One region of the Stenotrophomonas sp. 21LCFQ19 genome, then DNA from elsewhere that is predicted to be linked to it. Evidence: riboswitches for the same ligand, from Rfam matches in the RefSeq annotation. Region 1 holds a riboswitch; the other holds the start of a gene.
What was found. A riboswitch is a leader RNA that binds a small molecule or an ion and turns the genes downstream of it on or off. The one in region 1 is predicted to bind cobalamin.

Region 1 (4,590 bases):
AAGAAGCCAGCGAGATCCGCTTCGAGGAGTGAGCCTCACCAGAGGCTTTTGTGGGAACGGCGTTAGCCGTGAAGCTGGCCATTCTTCAGATCGCGCACTGCATGATTCCGGATGCAGCGGTGGCTTCGCGGCTTACGCCGCTCCCACAATGTCTACGGGCAGCGGTGCGAGGACCACCAGCGCCAGCATCAGCAAGGTCTCCACTACTTCGACGCTGGCACCCAGGCCATCGCCGGAGATGCCACCCAGCTTGCGCTTCCACCACACGGCCACCAGCGGCACCAGCAGCAGCGCCAGCAACAACGGCCATGCAAACACCACGCTGATCGCGGCCAGCAACACTGCCCACACCCACATCGCCGACGGTCGCAGCTGCCAGGAGAAGCGCTCGCCCATACCATCAGCGTGCAGCGACGGTATGCGCTGGCTCCACCACAAGGTACCCCAGCGTGCCCACGCCGGCACCAGCACGATGCCGAACCACAATGGACCCACCGCGAGCTCGGTCAACAGCACGAACTTGAGCAGCAGCTGCATGATCAGCGTGACCACGCCGAACACGCCCATGTGCGGGTCCTTGAGGACTTCCAGAAAACGCTGCGGGTTGCGATGTGCGGCACCGAAGGCATCGGCAACATCGCCGAGGCCATCCAGATGCAGCGCGCCGGTCACCCATACCCACAGCAACAAGGTCAGCGCGCCCGCCAGCCAGGGCCGATCCGACAGGCCATACAGCGGCAGCGCCAGCAGGACGCCGATGATGGCGCCAACCAAGGGGTAGTACACCGCCGACCTGCTCAGGTACTCCTGGCGGAAGTCGCGCACCTGCGGTGTCGGCAGCCGGGTCAGGAATTGGATGGCAAGGATCAGGCGGCGTCCAATCATGGTTGTCGCAACTCCAGCAGTTCACCCCACAACTGGCCGTCTTCGCCACGCTCCACGCGCAGGCGCACACGGGTGCCGTAATCGATGCGCATCGCCCATAGCGAGGACAGGCTCATCCCACAGACGCGCGACACCGCCAGCCGCAACACGCCGGCATGGCTGACCACCAGCACCGGCTGGCCGTCGCCATCGTCTTCGTCCACCAAGCGATGCAGCTGCGCTTCAACGCGCGCCTGGAACTGCTGCCAAGACTCACCGTTGGGCGGTACCACATCGTGCGGTTCGCTGTAGAAGCCAGCAAGCTGCTCGGCAGGAACTTCGTCAAAATGCAGCCCGTCCCAATCGCCGAAGTCGAGCTCGGCCCAATCCGGGTGGATCTCGCAGAACTGGTTGCTGCCAGCCACCAATGCATGCGCGGTATCCAGCGCGCGCCGACGCGGCGACGTGATCACCCGGCTCCAGCCAATGCCTGCGTGGCTGCGGTACAGCGTGTCCATCGCGCCTTCGATCAAGGGCGGATCGGTACGTCCGTCCAGGTGGCCGGCACGCCCGGTGGAGGCGTGCCGCATCAGATCAAGAATCATCGGCCGCCACCGCGATCGGCAACAGCTGCCTCGGCGAACGTCGCCATGCTGTTGTGCAGAGCACAGGCCATGCGTACCAGCGGCAACGCGAGCGCGGCACCGGAGCCTTCGCCAAGGCGCAGGTCCAGTGACAGCAGTGGCTGCGCCTGCAATGCCTCCAACAGGCGGATGTGACCACGCTCGGCCGACTGGTGCGAGAACAGCAGCCACGGCCGCAGGCTGGGATTGATGCGGACTGCCGCCAACGCTGCCGCAGAGACGATGAAGCCATCCACCAGCACCGGGATGCGCCGTTGCGCAGCGGCGATCATCGCCGCAGTTATCGCAGCGATCTCCAATCCACCTACACGTTGCAATGCTTCGTACGCGGGCGACTCGGCCGTGTTTATCGCGTCACCATGCAGGCTCAGCGCGCGTGCGATCAGATTCTTCTTCTGCACCATGCGCACCGCGTCCAGGCCAGTACCGGCGCCAACCAACTCGTCCAATGGCAACGGGCCAAGCACGGCAGCGATGGCACTCGCAGCAGTGGTGTTGCCGATGCCCATCTCGCCGAACACCAACAAATCCGCACCGTCGGCGCAGGCAGCCTCCACCGCGCGGCGACCCGCATCGAAGGCAGCGTCCAGATCGACTGCCGACATCGCCGGGCCTGCGCTGAAGTCAGCAGTACCATGCAGGGTCTTGGCACTGACCACGCCGGCAATCGCTGTGGTAGCGCGGCTGCCTACATCCCATACGTGCAGTGGCAGGCCCAGTTCGCGCGCCAGTACCGCAATGGCAGCACCGCCGCCGGCGAAGTTGTGCAGCATCTGCACCGTCACTTCGGCCGGGTAAGCCGACACGCCCTGCGCGGTCACGCCGTGGTCGCCTGCGAACACCACCACCGGCACACGCTGCGCCACCGGCTGATCCACGCCTTGCAGCGCAGCCAGCTCAACGGCCAATGTCTCCAAACGACCCAGGGCGCCTTCCGGCTTGGTCAGCTGGCGCTGGCGCAGCAGGGCGCGCTGCCGGTATTCCTGCGAAGGCTGGCTGCAGGCCTGCCCGTACCATGTTTCTGTCACGACACTTCCGATACTGCGTTTGCAGCGCGCATTCTAGCCACTCGGCAACAGTGCTGCGCAGGGCTTGTTTCGCCAGCCCCAATCAAATCGAACTCATGCAACACGTAGCCCGGGTAAGCGCAGCGCACCCGGGGAACGAGATTGCAGCACCGCTGCAGGCCTGCGGCGCCCTGCACTTCCCGGGTGCGCATGCGCTTACCCGGGCTACCTTGAACCCCGGTTACAGAGTCCGCGCCATGCCGGCCGTTGCCGCCCATTCCGGCAACGCTGGCGGCAATGGCATAGAATGCGCGCACTTTCGGGTGACCGACCGGCCTTGCCGAGCGGTTGAAACGGGAAGCCGGTGCCGCGCACTGCTGGAACTCCAGCATGTCGCCATTCCGGCACTGCCCCCGCAACGGTAAGCAGGACAAGTCCAGACATGGCGCCACTGTGCACGGCACGGGAAGGCGTCTGGACGGAAGCGGCCCACGCCGCCTCGCCTGCGAGTCCGGAGACCGGCCCGGAAGCCGACTGGTTGCGATGCGGAGGGCATGGCGGCGGCTGTAGCGCCGTGTGCGCCGCCTCCGTCTTCTCCCTCTTCTGGCAGCCTCCCCAATCCGTCTGCGCGGGAGCGTGCAGGCCCAGGAGCTTCCATGAAACTGTCTTACCACACCCTGTCCCTCGCCCTTGCCCTGGCATTGCCGGGCGTTGCCGCCGCGCAGAACGCACCAACCGAGCTGGACGACGTCACCGTCACCGCAACCCGCACCCCGATCTCCATCGAGAACAGCGTGGTGCCGGTGCAGGTCATCGACCGTGCGCAGATCGACCACAGCCAGGCCAACTCGCTGCAGGACCTGCTGCGCGGCCGCGCCGGCCTGGACTTCGCCAACCAGGGCGGCAACGGCAAGATCACCTCGCTGTTCCTGCGTGGCAGCAACTCCAACCAGGTGCTGGTGCTGGTGGACGGCGTGCGCGTGGCCTCGGCCACCAGCGGCATGGCCGCCCTGCAGGACCTGCCGGTTGACCAGATCGAGCGCATTGAAATCGTGCGGGGCCCGCGTTCGAGCCTGTACGGCTCCGAGGCCATCGGCGGCGTGATCCAGATCTTCACCCGCAACGCTGGCCAGGGCCTGCAGCAGAACCTGGCGATCACCGCCGGCAGCAACAACCTGCGCCAGGTCAGCGCCGGCTTCAGCAACCGCGGTGAGCGCGGCTGGATCTCGGCCCAGGGCGGCTACCAGAAGACCGACGGCATCAACGCCTGCCGCGGCACCGCCGCTGGCTGGGGCGCCGGCTGCTTCGCCGATGAGCCGGACCGCGATGGCTACCGCAACACCTCCATCAACGTGCGCGGTGGCTACGCCCTGACCGACACGCTGAGCCTGGAAGGCCATGTGCTCAACGCCGACAGCTTCAACGAATACGACGGCAGCATCTTCGGCGGCAACGAAGCCGACAACCGCCAGCAGGTCTACGGTGCCAAGCTCGCCTGGGCTGCATCCGAGCGCTTCCGCCTGAGCGCACAGGTTGGCCGCAACCGCGACCAGGCCGACAACTACTTCGCTGATGCCAGCACCGGCACCCGCAGCTTCGCCAGCGCCTTCGATACCCGCCGCGACACCGCCAGCGTGCAGGGCGACTTCAGCTTCGCCGAAGGCCAGCAAATCACCGCTGGCGCTGATTGGCAGAACGACAAGGTCACCAGCTCCACCGCCTTCGACATCGACCAGCGCGACAACCTCGGCGTGTTTGCCGAGTACCAGGGCCAGTTCGGCGCGCACTCGCTGCAGGCCAGCGTGCGCAACGACGACAACGAGCAGTTCGGCAACCACACCACCGGCAGCCTGGGTTATGGCTTTGCCTTCGGCAATGGCTTCCGCCTGACCGCCAGCGCCGGCACCGGCTTCAAGGCACCGACCTTCAACGACCTGTACTACCCGGGCTTCAGCAACCCGAACCTGAAGCCGGAAGAATCCAAGAGCCTGAACCTCGGCATCGCGCAGTACGCCGACAACTGGAACTGGACCTTCAATGCCTACGAAACCCGCGTCGACCAGCTGATCGGCTAT
Region 2 (4,590 bases), on a different contig from region 1:
GGCAAAGGCCTTGAAGCGCTCTTCCGGGTCCGGCAGGTAGTTGTCCAGCAGGGTCAGGTAGAACTGCACGTGCAGTGCTTCTTCGTACAGCTGGCGCGACAGGTACATGCGCGCTTCCGGTGCGTTGAGGTGCTGGTACAGGTTCAGTACCAGGTTGTTCGACACGATCGAGTCACCGGTGGCGAAGAAGGCAACCAGGCGGTGGATCAGGTGCTGGTCGGCCGGCGACATCTTCTGGTGCAGGTCGGTGATGTCGATCTGGAAATTGATCTCCTCCACCGTCCAGGTGTTCTTGATCGCGTTGCGGTACATCTCGTAGAAGTCCGGGTAACGCATCGGACGCAGGGTCAGCTCGAAACCGGGATCGAGCAGCATTTGACGGGATTCATTGGACATGGGGGCTTCTCCTTTCCCTTCTCCCTGCGGGAGAAGAGCCTGTCCCCGCGAAGGCGGGGATGCCCCGAAGGGGCGGATTAGGGTTGGTTCTTGAAGGGTTGGGTCTGCTTGCTTTCAAAGCGCCCTCACCCCAACCCCTCTCCCGCTTGCGGGAGAGGGGCTTATGCAGTGCTTATTGGCAGGCTTCGCAGGCTTCCGGGTTTTCCAGCGAGCAGGCCACGGCTTCCACCGGGGTGTAGCTGCTGACCGTGGTCTTGGCGATCTTGGTGGCCGGACGCGAACGCAGGTAATACGTGGTCTTGATGCCCTGCTTCCAGGCGTACATGTACATGGACGACATCGCGCCGATGTTCGGGCTTTCCATGAACAGGTTGAGCGAGGCCGACTGGTCGATATAGGCACCGCGCGCGGCGGCCATGTCGATCAGCGAACGCATCGGCAGTTCCCATGCGGTGCGGTAGATGTGGCGCAGGGTTTCCGGGATCTGCTGCAAGCTCTGGATGGAACCGTCGGCCAGCTTGATCGCATCGCGCACTTCCGGTGTCCACAGGCCCAGCTGCTTCAGCTCGGCCACCAAGTGGCGGTTGATCTGCAGGAAGTCGCCGGACAGGGTCTCGCGCTTGAACAGGTTGGATACCTGCGGCTCGACGCACTCGTAGCAACCGGCGATGGAAGCGATGGTTGCGGTCGGCGCGATCGCGATGATCAGCGAGTTGCGCAGGCCGTGCTGCTTGATGCGCTCACGCAGTGCGTCCCAACGCTCGACGTCGTCCGGCACCACGTTCCAGGCATCGAACTGCAGCTCGCCGTGAGCAGCGCGTGTGTCATTGAACGACGGGTGCTTGCCGCGTTCCTGGGCCAGTTCGCAGGACACTTCCAGCGCGTGGAAATAGATGGTCTCGGCGATCTTGGTCGACAGCGTGCGTGCTTCGGCGGAGTCGAATGCCAGGCGCTTGCGGAAGAACACGTCCTGCAGGCCCATGCAGCCCAGGCCGACCGGGCGCCAGCGCAGGTTGCCACGGCGTGCGGTTTCGATCGGGTAGAAGTTCAGGTCGATGACGCGGTCGAGCTGACGCACGGCCAGGCGCACGGTCTCGGCCAGCTTCTCGAAATCGAAGTCGCCATGCGCGTCGAGGTGATTGCCGAGGTTGATCGAGCCCAGGTTGCAGACCGCGGTCTCGTCGTTGGAGGTGATCTCCAGGATCTCGGTGCACAGGTTGGACAGGTGGATCACGTTGCCGGCGCGCAGGGTCTGGTTGCTGGCCAGGTTGCACTTGTCCTTGAACGTCATCCAGCCGTTGCCGGTCTCAGCCAAGGTGCGCATCATCCGCGAATACAGCTTGCGTGCCGACACGGTCTTGCGTGCCTTGCCCTGGGTTTCGGCCTGCACATAGGCCTGCTCGAAGGCCGGGCCGAACAGGTCGGTCAGCTCCGGCACCACGCGCGGATCGAACAGCGACCATTCCTGGTCGGCCTCGACGCGCTGCATGAACAGGTCCGGCACCCAGTTGGCCAGGTTGAGGTTGTGCGTGCGGCGCGCGTCATCACCGGCGTTGTCACGCAGTTCGAGGAAGTCCTCGATGTCGGCGTGCCAGGTTTCCAGGTAGACGCAGGCCGCGCCCTTGCGCTTGCCGCCCTGGTTGACCGCAGCCACCGAGGAATCCAGCGTCTTCAGCCACGGCACGATGCCGTTGGAGTGGCCGTTGGTGGACTTGATCAGCGAGCCACGCGAACGCACGCGGGTATAGCTGACGCCAATGCCGCCGCTGAACTTGGACAGCTGGGCGATGTCGGCATAACGGTCGTAGATGGATTCCAGCGAATCCTGCGGCGAGTCCAGCAGGAAGCACGAGGACAGCTGCTCGTGGCTGGTGCCGGCATTGAACAGGGTCGGGCTGGACGGCAGGTAGTCCAGGCTGCCCAGGCGCTGGTACAGCGCCAGTGCTTCGGGCACGTCCTCGCTCAGCGCGCTGGCGATGCGCAGGAAGAACTGCTGCGGGGTTTCGATGACCTTGCGCGAATGCGGATGCCGCAGCAGGTAGCGGTCATACATGGTGCGCAGGCCGAAGTAATCGAAGTTCAGGTCATAGGACGGATCGATCGCGTCGTTGAGCTTGCGTGCATTGACCTGCACGAAGTTGAGCAGGCGGTCGTTGATCAGGCCGACTTCGTGGCCACGGCCAACCGACTGCGAGAACGCATGGATTTCCTGGCCGGAGACTTCCTTGCCGATGAAGTTGGCCAGCAGGCGTGCAGCCAGGCGGCCGTACTCGGGCTCTTCGCCGATCAGCAGGGCGGCGGTACGGATCGACAGCTCGTCCAGTTCCTGGGTGCTGGCGCCGTTGTACAGGCCGGAGATGGTGCGCGTGGCCACCCGCATCGGGTCCACCGCGTGCAGGCCTTCGCAGCAACGCTGGATGGCGCGGACGATCTTGTTGAGGTCTACCGGCTCGGTGCTGCCATTGCGCTTGGTCACGCTCATGGCGGTGGCGGTCGGCGGCGGGGTCAGTTCAAAACCGGCTTCAGCCGGAGCGACGTCAGTATGAGTGGCAGTCACGACGATGGTGTCCTTGCAAACGTTATGCACGCAGCTCCTGCCCGCGCAGGAAGCAGAGCCGGTACGGAGCAGCGAGCATGGAAGGACGGCGTCGCAGCAGCCGCGACAGCGCACGACCAAGAGTCGGCAGCAGCCACGGCACCACGTCACCAGCCGTCTTCCCCTCGAAGACACCGCAGCCGGCACCACGCGGTGTGCATCGCGTGGCTGTCGGCAGGTCTTCGGACTCATGGGCAGGAAGGCGGGGGCCTTCTCCTACTCCGCCGCTTCCCAAGGCCTGTGCCTCAGTGCTGTTGGCGGGGTCGTTCCCAATTACCGCTGCGGGGCAGTGCCGGACTAGCCTTGAAGGCATCACCGGCTTCCCTATTAATCCGACGGAAAATTCCGCCAGAACCGACGGAGCACAAGATAGTGGGGGTGTATTACAGGGTCAACACCAAATCTAGTATTTCTTTGCCAAGCCTTGTGGCACAAGGCTTGGACTGTCTGGCGCCCGGACCGGACACCGGAGCCTGCTCGAACGGCGTGCGCAGTCAAGCCTTTTGCAGAGTTTTTTTGTAGGAAAACCACCTGACTTGATAACGTAAATTTCTGATGAAATTTCGGGACGTGACTTCCGGCCGGCGCAGCCCTTGCCGCGAGCGGCCAAGCTGGCCGCATCCTCCTGCCACGAGCTCGCCGCCATGCGCCTGCTGCCCATCGCCACTTCGCTTGCCCTGCTGCTGCCGCTGGCCGCCCAGGCAGGCACGGTCAAGGCGCCGGAGCTGTCTGCCGACCAGTGCGGTGTGTCCACCGACTACAACGTGCTGGTCGACGGCGGCGGTATCTGGTTGCGTCGCGATACGCTGCCGATGCGCGAGATCGTGTTCCATGACGGCCAGCTGAGCATCGACAACCGGATGCAGACGGTCTCAGCGGAAGATGCACAACGGCTGCGCGCACTGGAGAATGGCGTGCGCCGGCTGATGCCGGCGGTGACCGGCATCGCCACCGAGTCCGTTGGCATCAGCTTCGATACGTTGGACTCGGTTTACGAAGGCCTCACCGGCAACGCCAACTCCCGCAAAGTGCGCAAGTTGCGCAAGGAGGCCGAACGCTTTGTCGAACAGACCATCGGCCGCGGCCGCTGGGACCAGGACCTTTTCAATGAAGGCTTCGAAGCACGCGTGCAGGATGCCGCCGAGAGCCTGAGCGGCTCCATCGCCCGCAGCATGCTGTGGGCGGTATTCACCGGTGGCGAGGACAAGCTGGATGCACGCGCAGACAAACTCGACGCCGAACTGGAGCAACGCCTGGAAGGGCGCGCTGCCGCCCTGGAGCAGCACGCGCGTTCGCTGTGCACGCAGGTACAGGCGCTGGATAGGCTGCAGTCGGCACTGGAGTTCCGCCTCGACGGTCAGCCGTTACAGATGATGCGCGTGAGCGGCGATGGCGCGACGATGGCGGCGCGCGAGCAAGGCCAGGACGACAGCATTCCGTTACCAGCACGGTAAAACCCGCTTTTGGTAGTGCCGAGCCATGCTCGGCAGAGGCATTACCGATAAAGCCCATGCCGAGCATGGCTCGGCACTACAGGACCTGGCGTTGTGGGAGCGGCGTAAGCCGCGAAGCCACTGCACCTTCCGCTTCAAGGCGAC

Region 2: another riboswitch for cobalamin. It lies ahead of AC13FW_RS13845 (ribonucleoside-diphosphate reductase subunit alpha); the one in region 1 lies ahead of btuB (TonB-dependent vitamin B12 receptor).

The regions. Positions count from the first base shown of each region.
Region 1 is NZ_JBSPUF010000021.1:32,988-37,577, forward strand. It holds gene AC13FW_RS18660 (TfoX/Sxy family protein) at 1-32, shown strand, start outside; gene cobS (adenosylcobinamide-GDP ribazoletransferase) at 133-885, opposite strand; gene AC13FW_RS18670 (histidine phosphatase family protein) at 882-1,469, opposite strand; gene cobT (nicotinate-nucleotide--dimethylbenzimidazole phosphoribosyltransferase) at 1,466-2,536, opposite strand; cobalamin riboswitch at 2,820-3,056, shown strand; gene btuB (TonB-dependent vitamin B12 receptor) at 3,172-4,590, shown strand, end outside.
Region 2 is NZ_JBSPUF010000012.1:17,581-22,170, reverse strand. It holds gene AC13FW_RS13850 (ribonucleotide-diphosphate reductase subunit beta) at 1-396, opposite strand, end outside; gene AC13FW_RS13845 (ribonucleoside-diphosphate reductase subunit alpha) at 569-2,878, opposite strand; cobalamin riboswitch at 3,150-3,366, opposite strand; gene AC13FW_RS13840 (DUF2884 family protein) at 3,637-4,446, shown strand.